Regions from separate parts of the Shimwellia blattae DSM 4481 genome, predicted to be linked through region 2. Evidence: predicted binding sites of a transcription regulator. Region 2 holds the regulator's gene; each other region holds the start of a gene.
What was found. The regulator CRP, encoded in region 2, controls carbon source genes, mostly activating them, when cyclic AMP is high. The targets are predictions, from matches to a motif close to ATGTGANNNNNNTCACAT.

Region 1: cytR (DNA-binding transcriptional regulator CytR) is a predicted target of CRP. The motif match lies at 2,032-2,049, and genes of this name have one in related genera.
Region 3: EBL_RS15480 (CdaR family transcriptional regulator) is a predicted target of CRP. The motif match lies at 3,011-3,028, and genes of this name have one in related genera.
Region 4: EBL_RS17060 (glycine dehydrogenase) is a predicted target of CRP. The motif match lies at 3,832-3,849, and genes of this name have one in related genera.

Annotation. Positions count from the first base shown of each region.
Region 1 is NC_017910.1:3,993,772-4,001,373, reverse strand. It holds gene ftsN (cell division protein FtsN) at 1-799, opposite strand, end outside; gene cytR (DNA-binding transcriptional regulator CytR) at 888-1,928, opposite strand; gene priA (primosomal protein N') at 2,091-4,286, opposite strand; gene rpmE (50S ribosomal protein L31) at 4,492-4,704, shown strand; gene metJ (met regulon transcriptional regulator MetJ) at 4,762-5,079, opposite strand; gene metB (cystathionine gamma-synthase) at 5,364-6,524, shown strand; gene EBL_RS18660 (bifunctional aspartate kinase/homoserine dehydrogenase II) at 6,527-7,602, shown strand, end outside.
Region 2 is NC_017910.1:286,448-294,049, reverse strand. It holds gene EBL_RS01255 (hydrolase) at 1-636, shown strand, start outside; gene EBL_RS01250 (YheU family protein) at 630-848, shown strand; gene EBL_RS01245 (phosphoribulokinase) at 936-1,835, shown strand; gene EBL_RS01240 (OsmC family protein) at 1,882-2,286, opposite strand; gene crp (cAMP-activated global transcriptional regulator CRP) at 2,591-3,223, shown strand; gene argD (bifunctional acetylornithine/succinyldiaminopimelate transaminase) at 3,277-4,500, opposite strand; gene pabA (aminodeoxychorismate synthase component 2) at 4,586-5,149, opposite strand; gene EBL_RS01220 (putative adenosine monophosphate-protein transferase Fic) at 5,183-5,785, opposite strand; gene EBL_RS19535 (YhfG family protein) at 5,787-5,957, opposite strand; gene ppiA (peptidylprolyl isomerase A) at 6,096-6,668, opposite strand; gene tsgA (MFS transporter TsgA) at 6,971-7,602, shown strand, end outside.
Region 3 is NC_017910.1:3,287,094-3,294,695, reverse strand. It holds gene dgt (dGTPase) at 1-1,218, shown strand, start outside; gene degP (serine endoprotease DegP) at 1,475-2,917, shown strand; gene EBL_RS15480 (CdaR family transcriptional regulator) at 3,129-4,286, shown strand; gene EBL_RS15475 (DUF3461 family protein) at 4,321-4,710, opposite strand; gene dapD (2,3,4,5-tetrahydropyridine-2,6-dicarboxylate N-succinyltransferase) at 4,897-5,721, opposite strand; gene glnD (bifunctional uridylyltransferase/uridylyl-removing protein GlnD) at 5,795-7,602, opposite strand, start outside.
Region 4 is NC_017910.1:3,639,916-3,647,517, forward strand. It holds gene EBL_RS17030 (DgaE family pyridoxal phosphate-dependent ammonia lyase) at 1-20, opposite strand, end outside; gene EBL_RS17035 (amidohydrolase/deacetylase family metallohydrolase) at 4-1,137, opposite strand; gene EBL_RS17040 (DUF4310 family protein) at 1,184-1,825, opposite strand; gene EBL_RS17045 (DUF4311 domain-containing protein) at 1,838-2,614, opposite strand; gene EBL_RS17050 (DUF4312 family protein) at 2,646-2,942, opposite strand; gene EBL_RS17055 (SFCGS family glycine-rich protein) at 2,945-3,307, opposite strand; gene EBL_RS17060 (glycine dehydrogenase) at 3,323-3,667, opposite strand; gene EBL_RS17065 (LysR substrate-binding domain-containing protein) at 3,992-4,933, shown strand; gene mdcH (malonate decarboxylase subunit epsilon) at 4,930-5,832, opposite strand; gene EBL_RS17075 (malonate decarboxylase holo-ACP synthase) at 5,834-6,454, opposite strand; gene EBL_RS17080 (AEC family transporter) at 6,454-7,413, opposite strand; gene mdcE (biotin-independent malonate decarboxylase subunit gamma) at 7,556-7,602, opposite strand, start outside.

The DNA of each region.
Region 1 (7,602 bases), 450 kb from region 2:
CCAGTTTCGCGCGCACGGTTTCCGCCTGCTCTGCGCCACGGAATGAGCCGCACTGGATCATCCAGCGGCGGGTGTCTGTTTTGTCTGCCGCTTTCGGTGCGGTTTCCTGGGTCACCGGTGCCGGTTTGCTGACCGCGGCGGTTTTCGGCGGGCTCTGCACCGGTTCCTGATAGGGCTGAGCGGCAGGTTTATGCTGCTGCACCGGACGGGCGGGCTGGCTCTGCACCGGGGCCGCGGCGACACTGCGTGGTGGTGTTGCCGGTTGCTCAGCCATACGCGGCTGGCTGCGTACCTGTTCTTGCTCCTGCTGATGCCGGGCATTCCACAGGGCCTGGCGCTGCAGAGTCTGCTGGCGCTGGGCCGGGGTCTGCTCATTCCACGGCACTTCACTCAGCTGGGTGGGTTGCTGGCGCATATCGGCCTGCATTTGCTCCAGTAGCTGGCGCTGCTCGTCTGTCAGCTGGCTCTGGTTGGTTATCTCGCCACCGGCTGTGGGCTCTGTGGGGGTACGCACGCCGGGCTGGCGGCCTTCGAGCTCTTTGATATAGCGCCAGCGCTCTTCGGGCTTCGGCGGCAGGCCGTTACCCGGCACTTTCTGGGTGGTCAGCGCCTCGCTCTCTTCTTTTTTGTGGTGCGTGATGAAATACAGGCCGCCAATGAACACCACCAGCACAGCCGCAGCGATGCCGATCATCACTGGCGAGACAGCAGGCATGGAGCGCGCCTTTTTGCGTGAGTTCGTTTTTTTGCGTCGTGCGGGGGAAGGTTGCCCGCGACGTACATAATCTCGTTGTGCCACTATCGTTTCGCTGTTGTCGTTTGTATCTCAGCCCGCCATGTTACTTAAGGGGCGGGCCTTTGACCAGATTGCGGAGTCTTAATCATGCTCATTTTACTTGCAGAGCACGCACAGAGCCGCGTAAAACCAGTTCACAGTCCAGCAAACGGGAGCCGCTCTCCACCATTTGACCATGAAGCTGGTCAAGCAGCAGTAGCATGGCCTGCCGGCCAATCTCAAAGCGGGGCTGGGAGACGGTGGTTAACGGCGGGTCGCAGAACCGGGACAGGGCGATATTATCAAAGCCAATAATAGACATATCTTCCGGTACTTTCAGGCCGCAGCGCTTAACATGCGACAGGGCGCCCAGCGCCATCACATCACTGTGGCAAAACACCGCCGTGGGCGGTGTTGGCTGGTTCAGTAACTGCTCCATGGCGGCGGCACCCGCCTCGTAGGTAAAATCCCCCCGGGCAATATAGTGGGGATCGACCGTTACGCCACGGCGGCGCAGCGCCTGCACATAGCCCTGTAACCGGTAGTGGCACAGGGGCATCTCTTCCGGCCCGGCAATACAGGCGATACGCTGGTGCCCCAGCTCCTGTAAATACGATACCGCGTTAAAAGAGGCCGTAAGATTATCAATATGTACGGTGGGCAGCTCCAGCTCGGGGGCGAACTCATTCGCCATCACCATGGGCGGCAGGTTGCGCTGCTCTTCTTTGCTGGCGTCAAAAGGCAGGCGCGAGCCCAGCAACAGCATGCCGTCGATTTGCTTGGTGATAATCAGATCGATGAAGGTTTTTTCCTGCTGGTTCTGGTGTGCGCAGTCGCCAATCAGCACCAGGTACTGTTGTTCTGCTGCGGTCACTTCGATGCCGCGAATAATCTCGCTGAAAAAGGGGTCGCAGATATCCGGTACAATCACCAGAATAGTGCGGGATTCATGGCGTTTAACGTTGCGTCCCGGCGCGTGGGGCAGATAACCTACAGCAATCGCCGCCTGCTCCACTTTACTCCGTGTCGCCTGCGAGACTTTATCCGGGTTCATTAAGGCGCGGGAAACCGTGGCGGTAGAAACGTTCGCTTTCAGGGCAACGTCTTTCATCGTCGCGGCTGTGGCAGCCTGCTTGTCTTGTTTCAACTTCATCTCCTCACACCTGCGCTCTGTGGGCGTCGACATTCCTGTTGTCTGATCGTGCTCACATTTTTAACAGATATCAGGGCGGGAAGTTACAGTTCTTTCAGCAAAAATGTGAACTGCATTAAATTTTGCGGCGCTGATCGCACGCGAGGTTTTTCCGCCGACGATTCAGCTCTCAATCGGGTCCACATCCAGATACCACTTAACCCGCCGCGACTCCGGTAGCGTGTGCACCAGCGGCAGGCTGGCACTGATGATGCGTTGCAGCCGGGCGCGGGAGGGGTGCTGTAGCAGTAACTGCCAGCGGAAGCGGCCGTTGCGTTTGGGCTGCAGGGCAGGCACCGGCCCCAGCAGCCAGAGCTGATTGTCGGTGAGCGGGCTGGCCATCAGCAGATTGCGCAACTGGTGTAAAAACAGCGCGGCCTGCTGGTTGTCGTGATCTTCGGCGCGGATCAGGATATGGCTGCTCCAGGGGGGCAGCATCACGCTCTGGCGCTCGGCCAGCGCCTGCCGGGCAAAGGCGTCGTACCCCTGGTGGAGCAGGGTCTGTAATAGCGGATGCTCCGGGTGGTGGGTTTGCAGGAGCACTTCCCCGGCTTTACCGGCGCGACCGGCCCGGCCGGAGACCTGAGTAAAAAGCTGGGCAAAGCGCTCTGCGGCCCGGAAATCGGCGGAGAACAGCGCGCCGTCCACATCCAGCAGCGCTACCAGGGTGACATCCGGGAAGTGGTGGCCCTTGGCCAGCATCTGGGTGCCTATCAGTATTCTGGCCCCGCCCCGGTGCACTTCCGCCAGTTGCTGCTCCAGCGCCCCTTTGCGGCTGGTGGTGTCCCGGTCAATACGCGACAGCGGCACGCCCGGGAAAAACGGCGCCAGCCCCTGCTCCAGTTGCTCGGTGCCCATGCCCACCGGCACCAGGTGTGTGGAGCCGCACTGGGGGCACTGGGGGGGAACCGGGCGCTGGCTGTCACAGTGGTGGCAGCGCAGGTGGCGCTGGGCCTGGTGAAAGGTGTAGTAGTGATCGCAGCGCGGGCATTCGGCTATCCAGCCGCAGTCGTGGCACAGCAGCGCCGGGGAGAAGCCGCGACGGTTAAGAAACAAAATAACCTGGTTGTCCTGGCTGAGGTGCTGGCGCATCCGGGCTATTAATGCGGGCGCAAGGCCGGTCTGTAGCTGCTGGCCTTTAAGGTCAATCACATGCTGGGCCGCCGGGCGGGCATTACCGGCCCGCCGGGTCAGGGTCAGGCGGCGGTATTTTCCGAGCTGCACATTGTGCAGGGTTTCCAGCGCCGGTGTCGCAGAGCCGAGCACCACGGGGATATTTTCCGCATGTGCCCGGTATACCGCTAAGTCCCGGGCGTGGTAACGCCAGCCTTCCTGCTGTTTATAGGAGCTGTCGTGCTCTTCATCAATCACAATCACGCCGAGATCTTTAAACGGCGTAAATAAGGCGGAGCGGGTACCGATGACGATTGCCGCTTCCCCGTCCCGGGCCTTCAGCCAGGTGGCGAGCCGCTCGCCGTCATTCAGGCCGGAGTGCAGCACCTCTACGGGGGCGTTAAAGCGCTCGCGAAAGCGGGCGATAGTCTGGGGGGTCAGGCCAATTTCCGGTACGAGCACCAGCGCCTGGCGCCCCTGCGCCAGCACGTTTTCCAGCACGGTCAGGTAGACCTCGGTTTTGCCGGAGCCGGTTATCCCTTCCAGCAGCCAGGGGCTGAAGGTATCCAGCTGGCTGTGGATCGCCCCGACTGCGGTTGCCTGTTCGGTGTTCAGGCGCAGGCGCTCCCCGGCGGTACTGTACTGGGGGCGCCAGTCGCGCACGTCCGGCTGCTGGCTGCGTAAATCACTCAGCCCTTTGGCCCGCAACGCCTGGAGTGCCGTCTCGGTGATCTCCATTTCTGCCACCTGGTGGCGCCAGATATTTCCCTGGCGCAGGGCGGCCAGCGCCTGTTGCTGCTTCGGGGCGCGTTTCAGGGTGTTGATATCGGTGGCCATGCCCTGTTCGGTGGCGTACCAGTACCACAGGGGGGCGGACTGTGCCGGTTTGCCCAGGCGCAGTAACCCCGGCAGAGCATGGAAGATAACTTCGCCAATGGGGTAGTGATAGTAGTTCGCCGCCCAGCGTAGCAGCTGCCATAAGGAGGCCGGGAGCAGCGGGGTGGTGTCGATAAGGGATTCGATGGTCTTCAGCCCGTCGGGCGGCAGCTCGCTGGTGTCTGCGCATCCGGTGACGATGCCGGTCATGTTGCGCTTACCAAACGGCACCTGAACCCGGCAACCCTCAGCGACCGGCATATCTGCCGGGATCAGATAGTCGAAGGTGCGGTGCAGGGGGACGGGCAGGGCAACATGGGCAACAGGCATTCAGGCTCCGGGATGTGAAAAATCACGGCACAGTGTACACTGCACCAGTGAGAAAAGCGGATCAGATTGCACAGGGCGGAAACTCTCTGTATAATTCGCCGCCTTTGATGCGCGATTTTCGCCTTCAATATACATCATTATCAACCACGCGTGGTGTCTGGCGTTAGGGCCGGAAGAGCGACGCGGCCTTAGACAGAGGTTTCCCATGAAACAAGGTATTCACCCGAATTACACTGAAATTACTGCAACTTGCTCTTGCGGTAATGTTATCAAAACCCGCTCTACCGTGGGTCACGACCTGAACCTGGACGTATGTGGCAAATGCCACCCGTTCTTCACTGGTAAACAGCGTGTTGTTGATACCGGTGGTCGTGTTGAGCGTTTCAACAAACGCTTCAGCATCCCGGGCAGCAAATAAGTTGCACGAGTCAAAAAAAGCGCCTGCGGGCGCTTTTTTTGTTTCTGCGGGCGGAGATCAATACTCCCAGGTGTCCGGATCGATCCCCAGTTCACGCATCAGCACTTTTGCCGCTTCCGGAATTTCATCACTGCGCTCTTTACGAAGGTCGTCATCGTTTGGCAGTGGTTGCCCGGTAAACGCGTGCAGGAATGCCTCACACAGCAGTTCACTGTTGGTTGCGTGGCGCAGGTTATTCACCTGGCGACGGGTACGTTCATCAGTGAGGATCTTCAGTACTTTCAGAGGAATGGAAACTGTGATCTTCTTAACCTGTTCGCTCTTTTTACCGTGCTCAGCATAAGGGCTGATATATTCGCCGCTCCATTCAGCCATGGGATACCTTTAATCCTCTCAATCGTTATTGTGCGCCAGCCGCCTGCCAGGGCGATACCGGCCAGAATGATTACATGTAATTTAGGGTGTAAGCGTGCAGGATAAAGCGTTTTGCCAGGGCCTGCGCGGTTTTACCACACTAATGCGTATAATTTTAACGGCTATTCACGGTTTGCTCAATCTATACGCAAAGAAGTTTAGATGTCCAGATGTATTGACGTCTATATTCACAATGATTACTCTGAAGGCCAAATATTACCCGACAAGCCAGGATATAACCGATCATGACGCGTAAACAGGCCACCATTGCAGTACGTAGCGGTTTAAACAACGATGAGCAGTTTGGCTGCGTTGTTCCTCCTATCCACCTCTCCAGCACCTATAATTTCACCGGGTTTAACGAACCCCGCGCCCACGATTATTCACGCCGCGGCAATCCGACCCGTGACGTGGTGCAGCGTGCACTGGCCGAGCTGGAAGGCGGGGCTGGCGCGGTGCTGACCAGTAGCGGCATGTCGGCGATTCATCTGGTGACCACGGTCTTTTTACAGCCCGGTGATCTGCTGGTCGCCCCCCATGATTGTTATGGCGGCAGTTATCGCCTGTTTGATAGCCTGGCAAAGCGCGGGTGCTACCGGGTGCTGTTTGTGGATCAGGGGGATGAAGCGGCCCTGGCCGCCGCCCTGGCGCAGAAACCTAAACTGGTCCTGGTAGAAAGTCCGAGTAATCCGCTGTTACGCGTGGTAGATATTGCGAAAATTTGCCACCTGGCCCGGGAAGCGGGGGCGGTCAGCGTGGTAGACAATACCTTCCTGAGCCCTGCGCTACAAAACCCCCTGGAACTGGGGGCGGACCTGGTATTGCACTCCTGCACCAAGTACCTTAACGGCCATTCGGATGTGGTGGCCGGGGTGGTTATCGCCAAAGACGAGGCGCAGGCCACGGAGCTTGCCTGGTGGGCCAATAATATTGGCGTGACCGGCGGGGCGTTTGACAGCTACCTGCTGCTGCGCGGGCTGCGTACCCTGGGGCCGCGTATGGACGCAGCCCAGCGTAATGCGCAGGCCATTGTGGCGTATCTGCAAAACCAGCCGCAGGTTAAAAAACTGTACCACCCGTCGCTGCCGGGGAACCCGGGCCATGAGATTGCCGCCCGCCAGCAGAAGGGCTTTGGGGCGATGCTGAGTTTTGAGCTGCACGGTGATGAGCAGACATTACGCCGCTTTCTGAGCGGGTTATCTCTGTTTACACTGGCAGAATCTTTAGGTGGTGTGGAGAGCCTGATCTCCCACGCCGCGACAATGACCCATGCGGGCATGGCGCCAGAGGCACGTGCCGCAGCGGGCATTTCTGACATGCTGTTACGTATTTCCACGGGTATTGAAGACAGTGATGATTTAATTGCTGACCTGGAAAATGGCTTCCGGGCAGCAGCAAAGGGGTAAGTATGAGTGTTTCAGTGCCTGCAGAGACGGCCGGTCGTCAACTGCATAAATTTGGCGGCAGCAGCCTGGCCGATGTGAAATGTTACCTGCGCGTGGCGGGTATCATGGCCGATTATTCCCGCCCGGGTGACATGATGGTGGTGTCTGCGGCGGGGAGTACCACCAATCAGTTGATAAGCTGGCTGAAGCTGAGCCAGACCGATCGTCTTGCGGCGCACCAGGTCCAGCAGTCGCTGCGCCGCTACCAGAGCGAGCTGATTAGCGGTTTGTTGCCTGCCGATGCCGCCGGGATACTGATTAACCGTTTTATTCACGATCTGGAGCGCCTGGCGGCGCTGCTGGACGGCAACATTACCGATGCGGTCTACGCCGAAGTGGTCGGGCACGGGGAGATCTGGTCTGCCCGGCTGATGGCTGAGGTTCTGAACCAGCAGGATATGGCCGCGGCCTGGCTGGATGCCCGGGATTTTCTGCGCGCCGAACGGGCCGCCCAACCCGAGGTAGATGAAAGCCTCTCCTGGCCGCTGCTCCAGCAACTGATGGCCCAGCACCCGAATAAGCGCCTGGTGGTGACCGGGTTTATCTGCCGCAACAACGCCGGGGAAACGGTGCTGCTGGGGCGCAACGGCTCTGACTATTCCGCCACCCAGGTCGGCGCGCTGGCCGGGGTGAACCGGGTGACTATCTGGAGTGATGTGGCCGGGGTCTACAGCGCGGATCCGCGCAAAGTTAAAGACGCCTGCCTGCTGCCGCTGCTGCGCCTGGATGAAGCCAGTGAACTGGCCCGCCTGGCCGCGCCGGTGCTGCACACCCGCACCCTGCAGCCGGTATCCGGCAGCGATGTGGATCTGCAACTGCGCTGCAGCTACACCCCGGAGCAGGGCTCTACCCGTATTGAGCGGGTGCTGGCTTCCGGGACCGGTGCCCGTATTGTCACCAGCCACGATGGTGTGGCGCTGATTGAATACCGCGTACCGGCAGACCAGGACGTGAAACGGGTACAAAAAGAGATAGAGACGCTGCTCAAGCGTGCCCAGGTGCGCCCGCTGGCGACCGGTGTGCATCCGGATCGCCATCT
Region 2 (7,602 bases):
GACGGCAGCTACTTTCTGGAGTGGATGGCGCAGCGCTACGGGGAGGTGCCCACCGCGGCGGTGGGTTATTCACTGGGGGGCAATATGCTGGCCTGCCTGATGGCGCGCCAGGGCCGTGACTGCCGGCTGGATGCCGGGGTGATTGTCTCCGCCCCGCTGATGCTGGAGCAGTGCTGCTACCATATGGAAAAAGGCTTTTCACGCTTCTACCAGCGCTACCTGCTCAACCTGCTCAAAGCCAATGCCTCGCGCAAGCTGAAAGCCTACCCGGGCTCGCTGCCTATTCCCCTTTCGCGGCTGCGCAAAGTGCGGCGCATCAAAGAGTTTGATGACCTGATCACCTCGAAAATTCACGGCTTTGCCGATGCGCTGGACTACTACCGCCAGTGCAGCGCCATGCCGTTACTGCCCAATATCACCCGGCCACTGCTGATGATCCACGCCAAAGACGATCCCTTTATGGACCACCACGTGATCCCGGATCCGTCCGGATTACCGGCAAATATTGAATACCAGCTCACAGAACATGGCGGCCATGTAGGGTTCATTAGCGGTAGCTGGCGTCAGCCGGAGATGTGGCTGGAAAAACGCATTCCGGCCTGGTTACACACTTATCTGGACAAACCCTCATGCTAATTCCCTGGCAGCAGCTGGATCCCGACACCCTGGAGAATCTTCTCGAATCCTTTGTATTACGGGAAGGGACCGATTATGGTGAACAGGAGCGTTCCCTCGCGCAAAAAGTCGCCGATGTCAGGCGCCAGCTGGAAAGCGGCGAAGCGGTGCTGGTCTGGTCTGAACTGCATGAAACCATTAATATAATGCCCCGCTCACAGTTCCGGGGATAGCCCCGCGCCCCCCTGGCGACCAGCTATACTGCATACTACATTAGTGCGCTTACTTGCCTGTTGTTTGCTAACCCAGGAGCTGTCGTTATGTCTGCGAAACACCCGGTTATTGCCGTTACCGGTTCCAGTGGTGCCGGTACTACCACCACAAGCCTGGCCTTCAGGAAAATTTTCTCCCAGCTTGGCCTGCGCGCGGCAGAAATTGAAGGGGACAGTTTCCATCGCTATACCCGCCCGGAAATGGATATGGCAATCCGCAAGGCCCGGGATCTCGGGCGCCATATCAGCTACTTCGGCCCGGAGGCGAACGATTTCAGCCTGCTGGAGCAGACCTTCACCGAATATGGCCAGCACGGGCGCGGTAAATTTCGCAAATACCTCCACACCTATGATGAAGCGGTCCCCTGGAACCAGACCCCGGGCACCTTCACCCCCTGGCAGCCCATTGCCGAACCCACCGACGTGCTCTTTTATGAAGGGCTCCACGGCGGCGTGGTGACCGACAGCAACGACGTAGCCCGCCATGTGGATTTACTGGTGGGGGTGGTGCCGATTGTGAACCTGGAATGGATCCAGAAACTTATCCGCGACACCAGCGAGCGGGGGCACTCCCGGGAGGCGGTGATGGAGTCGGTGGTGCGCTCCATGGAGGACTATATCAACTACATCACCCCGCAGTTTTCCCGCACCCATATTAATTTCCAGCGGGTGCCAACGGTGGATACCTCCAACCCCTTTGCCGCAAAGGGTATCCCCTCGCTGGATGAAAGTTTCGTGGTTATCCACTTCCGCAACCTGGAGAATATCGATTACCCCTGGCTGCTGGCCATGTTGCAGGGCTCGTTTATTTCGCATATCAACACCCTGGTGGTGCCTGGCGGCAAGATGGGGCTGGCAATGGAGCTGATTATGCTGCCGCTGGTGCAGCGCATTATGGAAGGGAAGAAAATTACCGACGGCGGGCTACAGCGCCCGGAGATTCGCTAAGTGCCGCCGGGCAATCTGTTACGCACTGCCCGGCAGGTACACTCTGTTACTTCTCAACCACTTCGTAGGAGTGGGTAATATTTACCGCTTTACCCAGCATCAGCGAGACTGAGCAATACTTCTCCGCAGACAGCTCCACCGCGCGCGCCACTGCGCTGTCTTTCAGTTCATGGCCGGTCACCACGAAATGCAGATTAATATGCGTAAACAGGCGCGGTGCCTCTTCACGGCGCTCCGAAGTCAGCTTCACTTCGCAGTCGCTCACATCCTGGCGGCCCTTTTGCAAAATAGACACCACGTCAATGGCGCTACAGCCACCGGCGGCCATTAACAGCATCTCCATCGGGCTTGGCGCTTTATCGCCGGAGTTGCCATCCATCAAAACCTGATGCCCGGAAGCGGACTCCCCGAGGAATGTCAGGCTCTCAACCCATTTAACTCTTGCTTGCATTTTTATTACTCCGTGGACAAAACTTTTCTACAAGGGTATGCGCCTGAAAGAAAACAGGCAACAGAAGACGACCTGGGTCAAGCTGAAGCGAGACAACAGGAGACACTTTCGGAAACCTATGCTAAAACAACCAGGATGTGTAGCAATACACCCACCGCACAATGCGGATACGCGAACAGGAACATCAGTTCACAGAGGCAGACCCTCTGCCGGTTACCCCAGGGTGGGGATTATTTAACGATTGCAGCCCCAGAGACGGCAGAACCCGCGCTTTGGAGTCAAGATAACAAGAGGATAATTGCGCATGGTGCTTGGCAAACCGCAAACCGACCCGACTCTCGAATGGTTTTTGTCCCATTGCCACATTCATAAGTATCCATCGAAGAGTACGCTGATTCATCAGGGCGAAAAGGCGGAAACCCTGTATTACATTGTCAAAGGCTCCGTTGCCGTTCTGATCAAAGATGAAGAAGGCAAAGAGATGATCCTGTCCTACCTGAACCAGGGCGATTTTATCGGCGAACTGGGTCTGTTTGAAGAAGGTCAGGAACGTAGTGCCTGGGTACGCGCCAAAACAGCCTGTGAAGTTGCTGAAATTTCCTATAAGAAATTCCGCCAGCTGATTCAGGTTAACCCGGATATCCTGATGCGCCTCTCTTCACAGATGGCCCGCCGTCTGCAGGTCACCTCAGAAAAAGTGGGTAACCTGGCCTTCCTGGATGTGACCGGTCGTATCGCACAGACCTTACTGAACCTGGCTAAACAGCCGGATGCCATGACCCACCCGGATGGTATGCAGATCAAAATTACCCGTCAGGAAATTGGCCAGATTGTCGGCTGCTCCCGCGAGACCGTAGGCCGCATCCTGAAGATGCTTGAAGATCAGAACCTGATCTCTGCCCACGGTAAAACCATCGTCGTTTACGGGACCCGTTAATCCCGCCGTCTTACAGGGCGCGTGCCACCGGCAACGCGCCTTTTTTCTGCCTGCTACAGGCCCTGAGCCACCCGGGCAACCGCATCCGCAAAGCGGGCCATCCCGTCGTCAATATCCCTGTCGTCAATATTGAGCGCCGGTGTAAAACGCATCACATCCGGCCCGGCATTGAGCACCATCACCCCGGCCTCTGCCGCGGCGTACAGAATATCCCGCGCCTTACCCCGGAATGTCGGCTTCAGCCCGGCGCCAATAAGCAGCCCCATACCGCGAATATCACTAAAGACATCGTACTGCTCGTCGATACGGTGCAGATGCTTCACCATCAGATCCCGTTTATGGTGAACACCGCCCAGCACCTCAGGCGTGTTGATAATATCAAATGCCGCATTCGCCACCGCACAGGCCAGCGGGTTGCCCCCGTAAGTGGAGCCGTGCGAGCCCACATGGAAGGCAGAGGCTATCTCTTCGGTGGTCAGCATGGCGCTCACCGGGAAGCCGCCGCCAATCGCTTTGGCGCTGGTCAGAATGTCCGGGGTCACCCCGTAGTGCATATAAGCAAACAGCTCGCCGCAGCGGCCCATGCCGCACTGCACCTCATCAAAGACCAGCAGGGCCTGGTACTCGTCGCACAGGTCACGCAGCCCCTGCAAAAACGCCGGCGTTGCCGCGCAGACCCCGCCCTCCCCCTGGACAGGCTCCACCACAACGGCACAGGTATGATCATCGATGACCGCTTTCACGGCGGCTAAATCATTAAACGGCACATGGACAATATCGGCCGGTTTCGGCCCGAAGCCATCGGAATACTTAGGCTGGCCACCAACCGACACGGTAAACAGTGAGCGGCCATGGAAGGCGTGGTGAAAAGCGATAATTTTGGTTTTGTACGGGCTGTGGCGGGTGCTTGCGTAGTAGCGGGCCAGTTTAAACGCGGTTTCGTTCGCCTCTGTCCCGGAGTTCAGGAACACCACGCGCTCGGCGAAGGTGGCCCCGGTGAGTTTTTTGCCCAGAGTGAGGGCAGGCTCATTGGTGAAGACATTGCTGGTGTGCCATAAGGTCTGCCCCTGGTCGATCAGCGCCGCCACCAGCGCCGGGTGGCAATGCCCCAGCGCGGTCACCGCGATCCCCCCGGCAAAATCGATATACTCTTTCCCGGCCTGATCCCACACCCGGCTTCCCTGGCCTTTTACCGGAATAAATTCTGCCGGCGCATAAATCGGCAGAATAACTTCATCAAAAGTAGCGCGGGTAATTGCTGATTGTTCAGTTGCCATTCGTGACCATCCATTTTATGCGTACTGCGACATGAAAAGATAATCACAAAATATGCATAAAAAATCATTTAATGGCAATAAAAATTCAGCGCCTGAGGAAATTGGCCAGCAGCGCGTGGCCCTGCTCGCTGAGGATGCTTTCCGGGTGGAACTGCACCCCTTCCAGATCCCACTCCCGGTGGCGGATCCCCATAATTTCACCGTCATCGCTACGGGCGGTCACCTCGAAACAGTCCGGCAGGGAGCCGGGCTCCACCACCAGCGAGTGGTAGCGGGTGACAGTCAGCGGGTTATTCAGGCCATGAAAAACCCCCTGATGATGATGCGTCACCGGCGATGTTTTACCGTGCATCACCTGCCCGGCCCGCACAATACGGGCACCGAACGCCTGGGCTATGGCCTGGTGGCCCAGGCAGACACCGAGTATGGGTAGCTGCCCGGCAAAATGCGTAATTGCCGCCAGGGAGATCCCCGCTTCGGTCGGGGTACAGGGGCCCGGGGAGATAACCAGCTTCTCTGGCCCCATGGCGGCTATCTCGTCAAGGCTCAGGGTGTCATTGCGCCGGACCACCACCTCACTTCCCAGCTCACAAAAATACTGATACAGGTTCCAGGTAAACGAATCGTAGTTATCGATCAACAGCAGCATGGTCGCTCCGGGTCTATGTAAAACCCGGCCATTCTACTCAGTTTCGTGCGCAGCGCTTATCACTTTACTGAATATGGTCACCAGCGGGGCCAGATCCCCCATCGCCCCCAGCTGGTTTGCCTCACGCCAGCGGGCAATATCCAGCCCGCGCCAGTCAAGGCTGTACCCGGCGTGGATCGCCAGCTGCTCAAAGAAGATCCGCTCGGCGCGGCCATTACCGGTACGAAACGGATGCAGCACATTCACCTCACAGTAAAAGTGCGCCAGACGCCGGGTAAAGGCATCCTGCTCCAGGCCCGCCAGGTAATTCTCCTCCTCCAGGCCACGCATCACCGCGTTCCCTTCCTTTTCCAGGTAGGCAAAGTGGCAAAACCGGGTATCGCCCCGGTAAATATCTACCTCGCGCAGTTTACCGGCCCAGCTGTAGATATCCTGGAACAGCTGGTGGTGGATATGGCACAGGTGGGGGAGCCCGCGGCGCACCGGCCCCAGCCCCAGTGTTGTCACCCGCAGCGCGCTGAAGGTCATTTCCGCCTCCTGCAGGCGCGCGGCATCGCGGATATCCAGCCGGTTGCGCAGTACCTCACTGCCGGACCAGAAATACGGGTCGCGCACTTCGCCGAACGTGTCGTTCATCTCAGCCATAGCGCCTCCTCGCGGCTTTCAGCGCCTCTTCCAGGGGGTGCGCCGGGTCCGGGATCACCAGGGGAGCCGTAAACCCCTCCAGCTGCTGGCTGGCCTGAAAATTACGCGCGCGCACCCGCTCCCAGAGCCGTGTTTTTTGCCGGTCAGTCAGTTTTCTGCCCATAGGGCCCCCGTCTGTCGTGGATGGATGCCACAAGTATAAGCAGCAATTCCCGGCCCTGCCGGGTGCACGGGGCGTCAGAAAGGGCGATATTCAGGAAGCAAAACGGGTGCCACAGCACCCGCAGAAGGGATCCTGCCCTTAAGGCAGAACTTTAGCAGACAGGATGACAATCGGTTTGGACGGCACGTTCTGGTAAGGGCCCACATTGCTGGTTGGCGCCTGGGCAATCTTGTCAGCCACGTCCATCCCCTTCACCACTTTGCCAAATACCGCATAGCCGAAGTCGCGCTGGCCGTGATCAAGGAAGGCGTTATCCGCAACATTAATAAAGAACTGGCTGGTGGCGCTGTCTTTGTCGGCGGTACGGGCCATAGAGATAGTACCGCGCGTGTTGCGCAGGCCGTTATCCGCCTCGTTTTTAACTGGCGCACGGGTCTGCTTCTGGTTCATGTCGGCGGTAAATCCCCCGCCCTGAATCATAAAGCCCGGGATAACGCGGTGGAAAACGGTATTGCTGTAAAAGCCACTGTTAACGTAATCAACAAAATTTTTCACCGTGGCCGGCGCTTTCTCGCCGTCCAGCTGCAGCTCAATATTCCCGGCAGAGGTGGTCAGCAGGACATGGGGATCATTACCGGCAGCCAGGGCAGCAGGCGCCATTGCCGAAAGCGCAAAAACGGTGGCGACCGCCGCCAGAGTAGATTTGAGCATGAAAGATTCCTTTAAAAACAAGAGTGGGCAGAATGGCTGTCAATTCTAAGAAGCACCTTAGCATCATACCAGGCATTTACCAGCCTTTACGTTGTAAGCACGGGTTACGCCGGATAGCGCCCCCCTTCACCCCCTGGGGTCCGCGCCGCCTCCCTGGGGAGTTTTTTGTGACAGACATCAATATTAAATGACAGCAATACACGCCAAATACATAAAAGATTTGAATAGATCACGCTTGTGACTAAAATCTGCCCGTTTACCGCGCTGTCAAGGCGCTTTACCGTTCTATTCACAGGCTCCCTATGACTAACAGCAATCGTATCAGGCTCACATGGATAAGTTTTTTCTCGTACGCGCTTACCGGTGCCCTGGTCATCGTGACCGGCATGGTAATGGGTGATATTGCCGGGTACTTTAACCTGCCCGTCTCCCGCATGAGCAACACCTTCACCTTCCTCAACGCCGGGATCCTTATCTCTATTTTCCTCAATGCCTGGTTAATGGAAATCGTCCCGCTGAAAACCCAGCTGCGTTTTGGTTTCCTGCTGATGCTGCTGGCGGTGGCCGGGCTGATGCTGGGCCATAACCTGACGATCTTCTCCGCGTCGATGTTTGTTCTGGGCCTGGTGAGCGGTATCACCATGTCTATCGGCACATTTCTTATCACCCATCTCTATGAAGGGCGCCAGCGCGGCTCCCGACTGCTGTTTACCGATTCGTTCTTCAGCATGGCGGGGATGATCTTCCCGATACTGGCCGCCTTTTTACTGGCCCGCAGTATCGAATGGTACTGGGTCTATGCCTGTATTGGCCTGGTCTATGTGGCTATCTTCCTGCTGACATTCGGCAGTGAGTTTCCGGCGCTGGGTAAACACGCGGCGCAAAGTGACCAGCCGGTGGTGAAAGAGAAGTGGGGCCCTGGCGTGCTGTTTCT
Region 3 (7,602 bases), 1.2 Mb from region 2:
GATGAACTGACCGGGCCCTTTGAAAGCATTGTTGAGATGTCCTGCCTGATGCACGACATCGGTAACCCGCCGTTTGGCCACTTTGGTGAGGCGGCGATCAATGACTGGTTCCGCCAGCGCCTGTTCCCGGACGATGCCAGTATCTGCCCCGGGAGTAAAGACCGCTGCCGGGTAGAGGCGCTGCGCTGCCGCGAAGGGGAAGAGCCACTCAACCGCCTGCGGCGCGATGTGCGCCAGGATTTATGCCATTTTGAGGGCAATGCGCAGGGGATCCGTCTGGTGCACAGCCTGCTGCGCATGAATCTGACCTGGGCACAGGTGGGGGGGATCCTCAAATACACCCGCCCGGCCTGGTTTTGCGATCCGGTGCCTGAGAGCCACAGCTATCTGATGAAAAAGCCGGGCTACTATCTTTCCGAAGCGGATTATATTGTCCAGTTACGTAAAGAACTTTCACTGGCGGAATACAGCCGGTTTCCACTGGCGTGGATAATGGAAGCGGCGGACGATATCTCATATTGCGTGGCGGATTTAGAAGACGCAGTAGAAAAAAGAATATTTACGACCGGGCGGCTGTATCAGCATTTATCCGGCGCGTGGGGGGATATTACTGCAGGCGATCTGTTCAGCCAGGTGGTGGTTGATGCCTGGGAAAAATCCCGTACTGAGCACGCCAGCAGTATTGCTGAAGATCAGTTTTTTATGTATTTACGAGTCAACACGCTCAATGCGCTGGTGCCCTACGCGGCCCGGCGCTTTATTGATAATCTTGAGGCGATTTACGCCGGTTCTTTTAATCAGGGGCTGCTGGAAGATGGCGGGGCATGTAGCCGCCTGCTGGATATCTATAAACAGGTGGCGATGCAGCATGTATTTAACCACCCGGATGTAGAACAGCTGGAGCTTCAGGGATACCGGGTCATTACCGGGCTGCTGGATATTTATAACATTTTGTTAACTATGCCATTATCCGATTTCAGCGAGCTGGTAAAAAAAGAGACCCTGCGGGCCTTTCCGATCGCATCGCGGTTATTTCATAAATTATCCAGCCGCCACCGGCTGGCCTATATTGATGCGGTGGCGCGCCTGGATAATAGGGCCAGTACCTTTGCAGTCCAGGAATATTATTATCGTTGCCGGTTAATTCAGGATTATATCAGCGGCATGACCGACCTTTATGCCTGGGATGAGTACCGGAAACTGATGGCGGTCGAGTAGTCCGGTACAGCGGATGTTGATATTTATTCTAAATTAACCTTTTTCGGGGGGCTGGAGGCCGGTTTTTATTTTCCCGGCCCTCTGTTGCCAGGATAAGATAAGCCTCCGGGAGGCAATATCCTGATTAGTTTTGTAAAGAAGGCCAATAAATTTTTACTTTTTGCAGAAACTCCTGCCGGGAACTTAGCGCTATAACGTGACTCTGATAGTCACGTACACAGCATTTTTGGAAACACCTGTAATAGAGACTGAACAGATGAAAAAAACAACATTTGCTATGAGCGCGCTGGCGCTTAGCCTGAGTCTGGTCCTGGCGCCGGTCTCCGCTTTTGCCGCCGAAACTGCATCTGCTGGTACTGCGACCTCTGTAGCGCAGCCCATGCCGAGCCTGGCCCCGATGCTGGATAAGGTGATGCCCTCCGTCGTGAGTATTGATGTTGAAGGGAGTACCACGGTTAATACACCGCGTATGTCGCGTAATTTCCAGCAATTCTTTGGCGATAACTCCCCATTCTGCCAGGACGGTTCGCCGTTCCTTAACTCGCCGTTCTGCCAGGGGGGTCCGGGAGCCGGTGGTAATCAGCAGCAGCAAAAATTCTCCGCCCTGGGCTCTGGCGTCATTATTGACGCGGCCAAAGGCTATGTGGTGACCAATAACCACGTGGTGGAAAACGCCACCACTATTAAGGCTCAGCTTAGCGACGGGCGTAAATTCGACGCCAAAGTCGTGGGTAAAGACCCCCGTTCTGACATTGCGCTGATCCAGTTGCAGAACCCGAAAAACCTGACGGCGATTAAGATTGCCGATTCCGATGCGCTGCGGGTGGGGGATTACACCGTGGCGATTGGTAACCCTTATGGTCTGGGTGAAACCGTGACCTCCGGGATCGTCTCTGCGCTGGGGCGCAGTGGCCTGAACGTGGAAAATTATGAAAACTTTATCCAGACCGATGCGGCCATCAACCGGGGTAACTCCGGCGGGGCGCTGGTTAACCTGAACGGGGAGCTTATCGGGATCAATACCGCGATCCTGGCACCCGACGGCGGTAACATCGGTATCGGTTTTGCCATTCCGAGTAATATGGTGAAAAACCTCACCGCCCAGATGGTGGAGTATGGCCAGGTGCGCCGCGGCGAACTTGGCATTATGGGCACCGAGCTGAACTCTGAGCTGGCTAAAGCCATGAAAGTGGACGCACAGCGCGGTGCATTCGTAAGCCAGGTGATGCCGAACTCCTCTGCTGCGAAGGCGGGCGTTAAAGCCGGTGATGTGATCACCTCACTCAATGGCAAACAGATCAACAGCTTCGCCGCCCTGCGTGCTGAGGTGGGTTCAATGCCGGTAGGCAGCAAACTGACCCTTGGCCTGCTGCGCGACGGTAAGCCGGTGAGCGTGAATCTGGAGCTGCAGCAGAGCAAGCAGACCCAGGTGAGCTCCGCCACCATTTTTGACGGTATCGAAGGCGCCGAAATGGCTAACCGCAGCGGTAAAGATCAGAAAGGGGTGGTGGTCAATAGCGTGAAGGCGAACTCACCGGCGGCGCGTATTGGCCTGAAGAAAGGGGATGTGATTGTCGGCGCGAACCAGCAGCCGGTCAATAACATCGCTGAGCTGCGTAAAATTATTGAGTCCAAACCTTCGGTGCTGGCGCTGAATGTGCAGCGTGGCGACACCTCGATTTACCTGCTGATGCAGTAATTGTGTTATCTCCTGTAGCCTGGGCCACGTAAGTGGCCCTTTTTTTATGGTTGCCCGGATTCTTTTAACTGCGGTTAAGCCGAACCCACCCTAATGTGACGCCCCCCACAACCTCAGCCTGTGGTCGCGGAGTTTGTGCAGTTGCACAATGTTTTGCGGTTCTCCGGCGCGTATCCTGACTCCCCGGATCCCACTGTGAAAGGAGCCTCTGATGGCAAGCTGGCATCTCGATACCCGTATGGCCCAGGAGATTGTCTCCCGGACGATGCGTATCATCGACACCAATATTAACGTGATGGATGCCCGCGGGCGCATTATCGGCAGCGGCGATCCGGCGCGTATTGGGGAATTGCACGAAGGTGCGCTGCTGGTCCTCTCCCAGGGCCGGGTGGTGGATATTGACGATGCGGTCGCCCGCCATCTGCACGGCGTGCGCCAGGGCATTAACCTGCCGCTGCGCCTGGAAGGGGAGATTGTCGGGGTTATTGGCCTGACCGGGGAGCCCGGGTCGCTGCGTAAATATGGCGAACTGGTCTGCATGACTGCGGAGATGATGCTGGAGCAGTCGCGCCTGATGAACCTGCTGGCCCAGGACAGCCGCCTGCGTGAAGAGCTGGTGATGAACCTTATCCAGGATGAGGACAGCTCCCCGGCGCTGGCGGAATGGGCCCAGCGGCTGGGGATCGATCTTAATCAGCCCCGGGTGGTGGCCGTGGTGGAGGTAGACAGCGGCCAGCTTGGGGTAGACAGCGCCATGGAAGAGTTACAGGAGCTGCAAAACGCGCTGACGATCCCGGAGCGCAACAATCTGGTGGCTATCGTCTCCCTGACGGAGATGGTGGTGCTGAAACCGGCCCTGAATCAGTTTGGCCGCTGGGATGCGGACGAGCACCGGCGCCGGGTGGAACAACTGCTGGCGCGCATGGAAGAAAAAGGCCAGCTGCGCTTTCGGGTGGCGATGGGGAACTTTTTCACCGGGCCCGGGAGCATTGCCCGCTCATACCGCACCGCGCGCACCACGATGATGGTGGGCAAACAGCGGATGCCGGATATCCGCAGCTATTTTTACCAGGATCTGATGCTGCCGGTCCTGCTGGATAGCTTACGCGGCGGCTGGCAGGCGAACGAGCTGGCCCGCCCGCTGGAAAAACTCAAAGCGATGGATAACAACGGCCTGCTGCGCCGCACCCTGCATGCGTGGTTTCGCCATAATGTTCAGCCCCTGGCCACCTCGAAAGCGCTGTTTATTCACCGTAATACCCTGGAGTACCGGCTGAACCGGGTCGCGGATCTGACCGGGCTGAATCTGGGGTGTTTTGATGATCGGCTGTTGCTGTATGTGGCGCTGCAGCTCGACGAGCAGCGCTGAGAGGTCACGGGCCGGATAGCCCGCGCCCGGCCGGTTATTTGTTGCGGGTCAGCTTATCGAGATCGGCTTCGATCTCGGCAATTTTGTGGGACACCACACTCTCAAGGTGGTGCAGATCGTCAAGGATTTTGCGTTTCAGATCGATCTCGCTGCGATCCTGCTGGCAGATCTGATCAAGTTCATCGATCACATAGCGCAGATTCGGGCTTATCTCCTGAACTTCCCGGTAACCCTGGCCTGCGCCGTCGGCCACCACGGTTTTGCGCTGGCGCGGGTATTTGAATTTGACACTTTTGGCGAAAAATTCGCCTTTATCCTTCTGAAAGTAGATTTTCAGAATATCGTTGTTGGCTTCCTGGCGCAGGCTGTAGCGGTCTATCTCGTCCGGATTATTGATGCCCAGGCTTTTAAGATTGTCGTACATCGCGGTTTCCCTCACATTTCCCTGAAGTATCCCCCTCATACCGGAAGCTGCGGTGGTGCTGGCCGCACCCTGATGCAATGCCGGTTATCCGGGGTATATAAATAATTACCACGAAAGCAGATTTACGCCAGCGGCAGACATGAAAAAGGCGGGCAAGCCCGCCTCTGAACCACAAAATCGCACGGATTAGTCGATGGTGCGCAGCAGCTCGTTAATGCCCACTTTACCGCGGGTTTTGGCGTCGACTTTTTTAACGATCACCGCGCAGTACAGGCTGTAGCTGCCATCTTTAGACGGCAGGCTGCCGGAAACAACAACCGAGCCCGCCGGTACGCGGCCGTAGTGGATCTCGCCGGTTTCGCGATCATAGATTTTGGTGCTCTGGCCGATAAACACGCCCATAGAGATAACGGAGCCTTCTTCTACGATAACCCCTTCCACCACTTCTGAACGGGCACCGATAAAGCAGTTATCTTCGATAATGGTCGGGTTCGCCTGCAGTGGCTCCAGCACGCCACCGATCCCCACACCGCCAGACAGGTGCACGTTTTTACCGATCTGCGCGCAGGAGCCCACGGTCGCCCAGGTGTCTACCATGGTGCCTTCGTCAACGTAAGCACCGATATTCACGTAAGAGGGCATCAGCACGGTGTTGCGGGCAATAAACGCACCTTTACGGGCTGCTGCGGGCGGTACCACGCGGAAACCTTCTTTCTGGAAGCGGGCTTCGTCATAGTTGGCGAATTTCATCGGCACTTTGTCGAAGTAGCGGCTTTCTGCCCCTTCCATCACCTGGTTGTCGTTGATGCGAAAAGAGAGCAGTACGGCTTTTTTCAGCCACTGATGGGTAACCCACTGACCATTAATTTTTTCGGCCACGCGCAGTGCGCCGCTATCCAGCAGGTCAATAACCTGGTTGACTGCTTCACGGGTAACCGTATCTACGCTGGCTGGCGTAATATCGGCACGGCGTTCAAAGGCGGATTCAATAACATTTTGTAGCTGCTGCATGGTTTTACTCTTTCCATCTTAAAAAAATTAATAAGCCGCGCCCGGAAGGGGAGAGCGGCGGCGCGGGCGACACTTATCCTTTATCGTTTGGATTAAGGGCCGCTGTCAACCGTTGTTGCACCTCTTGTTGCAGCGCATTATTAAGGGCGCGCCGGTCCTGGGTGGCAATAATAAATAAATCTTCTACTCGCTCGCCAATGGTTGAAATTCTCGCCCCGTGGAGCGAAATTCCCAGATCGGCAAAAATTTGCCCGACCCGGGCCAGCAGCCCCGGCTGGTCCAGGGCGGTCAGTTCCAGATAAGAGCGGCGGTCCGTATGGGTGGGCAGGAAGCTGACTTCCGTCTCTACGGTAAAATGGCGCAATTTTGCCGGCTGGCGGCGCGGTTGCGGCGGCTGCCAGGTGCGCTGGTTAATGGTCTGCTCAAGGCCGTGGCGGATGGCCTCGTGGCGATCCCCGGAAAGGGGGGTGCCGTCTGGCTCCAGCACGATGAAGCTGTCCATCGCCATACCGTCGCGGGTGGTAAAGATCTGGGCGTCATGGACACTCAGATTCCGGCGATCCAGCTCGGCGCACACGGCGGCGAACAGGTAGGGCCGGTCCGGGCTCCAGATAAAAATCTCAGTACCGCCCCGGCTGGCATGGGGGCTGACGAGGATCAGCGGCTGGCTGAGATCGTGCTGTAGCAGATGCCGGGCGTGCCAGGCCAGCTGTATCGGGGTGTGGCGCACAAAGTAGTTGGCCCGGCAGCGTGACCAGATATAGCTCAGCGCCACTTCGTCAATATTTTCCATGCGCAGTAAGGCCAGGGCCTGGAGCTGGTGATGGCGCACCCGCTCGCGCATATCCGGCATACTCTGGGGGCCGCGGCGCAGCTGTTTTTCCGTGGCGAAGTAGAGCTCGCGCAGCAGGCTTTGCTTCCAGCTGTTCCACAGGGTTTCGTTGGTGGCGCAGATATCGGCCACGGTCAGGCAGACCAGGTAGCGCAGGCGGTTTTCAGTCTGTACCTCCTGGGCAAACTGGCGGATCACTTCCGGGTCCTGAATATCCCGGCGCTGGGCGGTGACCGACATCAGCAGATGCTGGCGTACCAGCCAGGCCACCAGCTGTGTCTCCCGGGAGTTCAGCCCGTGAAGCTCGGCAAAGGTCACCACATCGGCGGCCCCGAGCACCGAATGGTCCCCTGAGCGGCCCTTGGCGATATCGTGAAACAGCCCGGCAATCAGCAGCAGCTCCGGGTGGGCAAGGCGTGGCCATACTTCAACACATAACGGGTGCTGTTCGCGCACCGCCTCCCGGGAGAAGCTCTCCAGCTTTTGCAGCAGCTGGATGGTGTGCTCATCCACCGTATAGGCGTGGAACAGGTCAAACTGCATCTGGCCGACAATATGGGCCCACTGGGGCATATAGGCCAGCAGCACGCTGTGGCGGTGCATGGGGACCAGGCCCCGGCTGACGGCCCCGGGGTGGCGCAGCATGGATAAAAACAGGGTGCGGGCCTCCGGGATATAGCACAACGGCTGGCTGAGCTGGCGCCGGGCGTGGCGCAGATGGCGCAACGTGGTGGAGTAAATCCCGCTGATATCGCGGTTGCGCACCATCATACAGAACATGCGCAATATGGCCTCGGGCTCACGCAGAAACAGACTCTCGTCGCGCAGATCGATAAGCGAACCGCGCAGCTGGAACTCATCATCCAGCGGGCGTGGTTTTTCGCTGGTATCCAGGGCGAGGATCGCCTCGTCGAAGATTTGCAGCAGCATCTGGTTCAGTTCGGCAACCCGGCGGGTGCAGCGGTAGAAGTCTTTCATCATGTGTTCGACCGGCTGGTTGCCCTCACCACTGTAGTGCAGGCGGCGGGCCACATTGAGCTGACGGTCGA
Region 4 (7,602 bases), 810 kb from region 2:
TTCTCATAAATCGAAGACATGTTCCGCTTTCCCCTGTTGGGTAGTAAACCAGTTCCCGGCGCGTACCGCCGCCAGGGCTACCAGCTGCTGGCTGGCGGCTAATGTGTTGTTGTCGGCATCGGTCAGCACTACAGGCTGCTGGCGCAGGTCAAAAATGGTCAGATCCGCCGTTTTCCCCACGGCCAGGCGGCCTTTTTCCGCCAGATTCAGCCCCTCTGCCGCATGGGTGGTCACGCAGTCAATCACCTGAGGCAGGCTCATACCGATGGCAAGGAATTTCGACATTACCGCCGCCAGGCTGTGTACCGGCCCGTCAATGCGGTTGCGGCAGTAAATATCAGAGCTGATGGTGTGGGGCAGGATCCCCATGGCAATGGCCCGCCGGGCCACTTCAAAGCTAAAGCTGGCGGTCCCGTGGCCCACATCAAGCCGGACACCACGGCGCAGCGCTGCGGTTATGGAGGTGCGCAGCTCCCCTTCCGGGGTCAGAATACGGTTAGGTTTGCCGTTATAGCAGTGGGTGATGATGTCCCCGCTGGTGAGCAAGTCGGCAATTTCATCAAGGTTCGGCGGGTTATTGCCGATATGCACCATCAGCGGCAGGTTACCGTTCTCCTGCTGGAACGCTTTGGCGCGTTTTAACGGCTCAATGCCGTTGTCGCCCACCACGCTGCTGCTCATCCGCGCTTTCAGGCCGACAATAAAATCCGGGTAGCGCGCCACGGCATCACGCACCGCGTCGGCATCAATATTGTCCATGTTTGCCAGTTCGTTCTGGGCAATCAGCCCCACCCGGGAGATGTTAAGCAGGGCATAGACATCGGTGCTGGCTTTGCGGGTCAGTGCGTAGAAGGTATCAATATCGTCTGCGCCGGTGCTTCCGGCGTCGATAACCGTGGTCACCCCGGTGGCGATCCCCACGCTGTCCGGTTCATCGTGATAAATCGGCGAGTTGGGATAGCAGTGTACGTGAGAGTCAATCCAGCCTGCGCTGACATAGTGCTTACCCTGCAAATCCACCACCGTTGTCGCGCCGGATTCTGTCTGCCCCAGTGCGGCAATCCGCCCGTCCTGTATGGCGATATCAGTTACAACATCGTCCGCCAGGCGGGCATTACGAATCAGTAAATCATACATACAACGGCTCCTGAAATACCGGGCGCCGCAGCGCCCGTATGGACAATCAGATGGCTACCGGGAAGATAGAGCCCAGCAGCATCGCCCCGAGAATCGCCCCACCGGTGATAGGCTTCTGCCACAGGTAGAACAGCAGTGCACCCACCAGCGAACCGATCCCGATAGGAATAGATGCGGTCATCGCGCTGAGGATAATCAACGGACCAAGGAAGCGGCCAGAGGCGTTACCGGCCCCCATCATGACATCCGCCCCGTAGGTGGAGTCACTCTGGTTGATGGTGAATTTACGCGCCAGAATGATGATGTAACCAATAGCCAGTCCCAGAATCATGCCGGTCGCCAGTGAGGCGGCAAAGTTCGCCACCGGGAAGATTATCCCGGCACCCAGCAGCAGGGCAGGAACCCCAAGGCCGATACCGGTCTGGATAGCCCCACCGATATCCAGGATCCCCACCAGGGAGCCTTCGATGATACGGGCAAACAGGAAGCTGGCCCCGAAGGCCGCAACGGCCCCGTAAGCCCCGGTATCCATCCCGGCGCGCAGCATGGAAACAAATGCCACTTCGTTGAATGCGCCAATGCCGTACAGATAGTACATATGGGTCCCGGCGAACACGCCGGCAGACAGCAGACCGACAAAGATCGGGAATGACCAGTCCGCGTACCAAAAATTCTTATTCTGTTCCATAAATTTCCCCGGTTACTTGCCGCTCAGGCCGTTGTGGATCATCTCCAGCCAGTTCGGCACAGTGAGATGGAAGGATTCGATCATCTTCATGTCGAAGCCACGGAAGAAGCCACTCAGGACAAACAGCGCCACAATGGCCACCATCATCACTTTGGTCACGTGGTTCCAGCCGCTCTCTTCCACACCCTTACCGATCAGGATCCCCAGTACCAGGCCCGGTACGGCGTTACCCATGATCATCTGCGCAGCACCACCGAATACGGTTGCCCAGAAGCCGGATTTTTTACCCGCATCAATCGCTGCCAGCCAGAAAATCACCGGCATCACGGTGTTCACCAGCAGGTTTGCTGCCGGCACCAGCACTTTAACGGCGGTAATTTGCAGCGCTTCCGGTACGGAGGAGGCAGTCACGTTAAGGAACGCCACCACAATCATGCCGATAATGCCGCAGGCGATAGCCATTTTGCGGGGATCGTGCAGGGTTTCACCGACATTGCGGTTTTTAATCATCAGGGCAGCGGCGCCCCAGTTCGGGATAATGCGGTGGTCAACGTCCTGGGTAAAAGAACCGGCCGCCACAGAGGATGCCCAGGCGTTGAAGAAGAAGCCGAGCCCAAAAGAGAAATGCGATGCCGGATCGCCCTCACAGGAGTTCAACTCCCCCAGTGTACGAAAGGCGCCCATGCCCTGAGTGGTAGGCGCATGGAACATACGCGCCGCCCCTGCCCCCACGCCGACGCCCACCAGGGCCCCGATGATGAGTGATTTTATTAATATTATTAAAAACATTCGTCTGAACCTTCTATTGGTGGTGCGGTGGTTATTGCGTGGCGAACTCCACTTTGTCGAGATTGATAGCCGTCACGCTGACGGTGACATCCAGCGTTACGCTGAATGTGCGTCTTTCCCGGCGCAAAAAGAAAAATAAAAATGCCTCTTTGCGCGCCGTAACCTGCGCACTGACCACCTTCACGTCCTGTGGCTCAATACGCAGTAAGATATGAGGTGAGGACTTCATCACGCTGCCCTGAACTTTGTTCAGGGCGTCGGCAAAGGCTTTCTCTTTACTGTCGCCTTTGCCGCTGACACTCACCGTGGTGGTGAATTGTTCTTTCATACTCACTGGCCGTATTTCTTCTGCCAGGCCTGCACCAGGCGCTCACCGAGTTCTTCTTTGTCCATAAACCCGAAGCCCAGCACGTTGCAGCCTTCGTTAATCGCGGTAACACCTTCATCTACAGAGCGCATGCCGTATTTCGCTTTGTAGCCATGTTTATTCTGAGCGGTAATCGCACCTGCGCCGCCGCTGCCGCAAAAGGAGATACCGAACGTGGCGTTCTCTGCTTTCATGGCGTCGCCCAGTTTCATATCCGCAGCCATACCCGGTACAACCACCGCGCGACCACCGGCTTTTTCCACCCCGGCTGCCACTTTCTGACCTTTACCCAGACGATCACCAATAACGACTGTAATTTGACTCATGTTTTGCTCCTGAAATTAAAGGTTGTCTTTTGCAACTTCGAAATGCACGGACAGCAGCCACGCCTCTTCCACCGGCAGGTTGCCAAAGTGCGCGACAATTTGTTTGGCCATGTTGAGAGAATCTTCTGAGATTTCATCAAACAAGCTGGCATCAACTTCCGGCAGCGGTTCGCCCGTTACAGAACGGTGAGCCATTGCGCGGACATGGGATTCAAGCATCTGCTTCTGCACCGCATTGGGCACGATATGGTGGCTTTTCAGCAAATCGAAGACCCAGGACAGCGCCTGCTCAGCCAGCTGTTCAATCGCGGCTGACTGCTCCGGAGCGGTGTTTTTCACTACTGCCGTTTCGTTATTCACTGGTTGTCCCTTAAGCATGTGAGTAGAAAAAAAGTATAGGAAGAAACTACCGGCGGGGGGCCTGGGTGTGTAGCGAGTTGTTTTCCACTTCAAAGTGGAAATAGCAGCCAGAGCAGTGATCTGCCCCACAAACAGGGGAGTAATTGACAGATTATGCTGGATTAATGTGATGTACATCACCGGTTATGGCAAAGATTGCGCGTTTTAAAAAAGATACGATCCACTGGTATTTGGGAGCCAGTGCAAGTTTTGTATTACGCTCATTCATGCTGACGATGACAAACAGCGGGCCGGCTTCCCGGCTCCGACAGGGTATTACCGGGAATGAAATCAGAAATTAACGACGAAGTGACCTTCCGTAAGCTGGAAATCTTTATGACGTTTATGGAGAGCGGCAACATTGCCCGGGCGGCAGAAGCCATGGGGATAAGCGGCGTCAGCGTACACCGGGCGCTGCACAGCCTGGAAGAGGGAATTCGTTGCCCGCTGTTTATGCACAAGGGGCGCAACCTGGTGGCACTGCCCGCCGCCTGGTCCCTGCTGGAGAGCAGCAAAGAGGTGATGGCGCTGATGACCCGCGCCATTGAGGAGACGCGCAAAGTGGCCGGTGTGGGACAGGGCCGGTTGCGCATCGGCACCTTGTACTCGCTCACCCTGGAGACCATTCCCCGGCTTATCATGGGGATGAAACTGCGCCGCCCGCAGGTCGAGATGGATCTCACCATGGGGTCAAACCAGACTCTGTTGCGCATGCTGGAAGATAACCAGCTGGACGCGGTGCTGATTTCAATTTCTGCCGGTGAAATTGACCACGCTATTTTTGAAGTGCTGCCGCTGTTCCATGACGATATCTACCTTGCGATGCCGGTCAGCGACAAAATTAACAAGCGCCATCAGGCGGATCTGCGCCAGTATGAGCAGAGCAAATTTGTCTCCCTGGCGGAAGGGTTCGCCACTTACAACGGATTCCAGGAAGCCTTCCATATTGCCGGGTTTGAACCGCAAATCATCACCCGGGTGAACGATATCTTCTCCATGCTGAGCCTGGTGCAGGCGGGTGTGGGGCTGACGCTGGTGCCCGGCAGAATGCATAAAATGTATGCGGACTCGGTCCGGATGGTGAAACTGGCCCCGGAATACCAGATGCGCCAGCAAATCGGCATGGTGTTCGCCCGTAACCGCGAGCGGGATCCGAATCTGCTGGCGCTGGTGGCCGAAGGCCGGATGTATGCCCGCGACCAGCCGGAGAATCACCTCGCCCCCTAGCGCGCCAGGCGCCGGTACAGATGGCAGGCCACATCCACACCGCTGCGCTCAAGGGAGATGGCCTCTCCCTCCCAGTGGGCCTGGCGGGTCAGGCAGGTCAGGATCCCCCCCGGCGGCATCTCTATTGCCAGGCGCCCTTCCCGCTCCCGGGCGGCGATCATCGCCTCTTCCCAGTGCATGGTGCGCGCCATATTAAACGCCAGATCGTCAGCTATCCGCTCCGGCTGCCATAAGACCCGGGCACTGCTGCCGCTCAGATAAGCACAATGGGGGCGGCGGAGGGTTACCTTCCGGAACGCCTGCGCCAGCTGGCTGGCGGGCGCATCGAGCAGCGCACAGTGGGAAGGCACGCTCACCGCCAGCCGTTTCGCCCGGGTCGCCCCCAGCGCCAGAGCCTGTTGCGCAACCTGCGCCATCTGATCATCGCGCCCGGCGATCACTATCTGGGTTTCGGCATTCAGGTTGGCGATATATGTCCCGCTACCGGCCACAATATTTTCCACCTGGCCCCGGGTCAGCCCCATGATGGCGGTCATCCCGTAGCCGTGGGGGTAGGCCCGCTCCATCAGCTCGCCACGTAACGCCACCAGATGCAGAGCGTCGCGAAAATCCAGCGCCCCGGCAATCACCGCCGCCGGATAGGCCCCGATGGACAGGCCACTGACGATATCCGGCGTAATCTGGCGGCCCGTCAGAGCATCTGCCCAGCAGACCCCGGCAATCAGTAATGCCAGTTGCACCGCCCGGGTATGTTGCAGGGCCGGTGCCGTATCCAGGGTGTCCAGCTCATCCCCGAGGATCTCCCGGGCGACGACCAGGCGCCGGTGAATATCCGGCATTCCCCGGAACATGCCCGCATACTGGGTCCCCTGACCCGGGAAGGTAAATACCGTTTTCATCTTACTCCTCCACATGCCAGGGGGAGCGGACCAGGCGCGGCCCCCGGCAGGTTTTCAGCAGCCCGCGGCCATCACGCAGCCACTCATTAAGCGCAATGGCCCCGGCCGGGGTTTCCAGTTGGGTGTCCGCCCGGCACGAAAGCCCGGAGACCAGGCGCTGCCAGGTTTCCAGCAACGCACGGCTCAGCGGCAGCGGTGCCCGGATAGTCAAATCAAGGTCACTGTCGCCATGCAATACCCCCGCCCCGGTAGCCAGCGCATAACCAACACTGCCGGTAATGCCCCATTGCCAGGGCCAGGGTCTCTCTGCCAGTTGCCGGGCAGCCCGCAGGGGGGCCATTTGCCCATAGGGCGACGAGGCCAGTACGGCGGGCCGGGAAAGTTGCTCCGGGGTCACCACCCGGACAACCCGGCGGGGGGCCACCCAGCCTGCGGCGCGCTGAGCGCGCGTCGCCCCCCGGATGCCCACCGGGATCCGGCCCTGCGGGTCGGTGTCACGCCGCACCACGACCGGTAATCCGCAGTGCCAGTATTCCGCCACCCAGGGGTCGGTTATCCCTTGCGGGGGGGTATTACTGTCCAGCCACAGCAGATCGTGGGCGCGGGGTGTCACTGTCATCATTACATTCCTGATGTTAACGAGATAAACAGCGGCAGGCTGAGGATGCTCAGAATAGAGCTGAATAACAGCACGGCTTCAGCATCCGGGGACTGCACGCCAAAACGGTTACCAAACACCACCCCAAAGAAGCCGGCGGCCAGCGCAATCATCAGCACACCGGTAACAGCAACCGGCCCCTGGATCCCGAAGATAACCACCAGCACCCAGGCGATAGCCGGCTGGATAAGCAGCTTGGTCAGGGTTGCAAGAATAACCACCGCGTTTATTTTCAGCTTACGGGCAGAGAGGATAACCCCGGTCAGGAACAGTGCGGCGGCCGTGGCGGCAAGGCCGAGAGGTTTCAGCGCGTACAGCACCAGATCCGGCATTTTAATGCCGATGGCCGAGAGGATAACCCCCAGCAGCGGGCCCCAGACAATCGGGTTTTTCAGTGAGCGCCACATCAGTACCGGCAACATTGACAGGGTCGAGCCCTGGTTTTCACCGGCGGCGCGGGCTTTTTCACGCTCAAGAATAAGCAGGCAGAACGGGGTCAGTAGCACGGAGCCACAGGCGATAGAGACCGCCACAGACAGGGATGTGGACGGGCCCTCTCCCAGCACACTGCCGAGGATAGGCAGCCCCAGCGCCGCATAGTTGGGAAGTGCGACGGTCAGGGTCAATACTGCGGCATCCTGCGGGGATTTTTTAAAGACCTTAACGGAGAGGAAATAGACGGCGGCATAGGTGATCCACATGGAGAGTGTCAGGATCAGTAGCAGCGGCGACTGGGCAATAATCCCGACCCAGGGGGTCTGCACCGTCGCACTGAACAGGGCGGCGGGCAGGGCAAAATCCATTACAAACACATTCAGCAGAGAGACATTCTGGTTATCCACCTTTTTTGTCTTCCCGGCCCAGAACCCCAGCAGCATGATGACAAAAATAGGGGCGAGCGCATGAATAATTACATAAGTCATAACTTCACCTGTAGTTAAAAAAATACGGAAATAAAGCGATGATTATTATTTTTCGGCAGCAGCCTTCCCGGCAGGCACACCAGTGCCCGCCAGGTTGGTTTGATGTCCGGCAGGTATTTGTCGTCGGGCAGTTGCCGGTGAATTACCAGCTTGCGCGCATGCGCTCGCGTACCAGCGATGAGCTGTGGC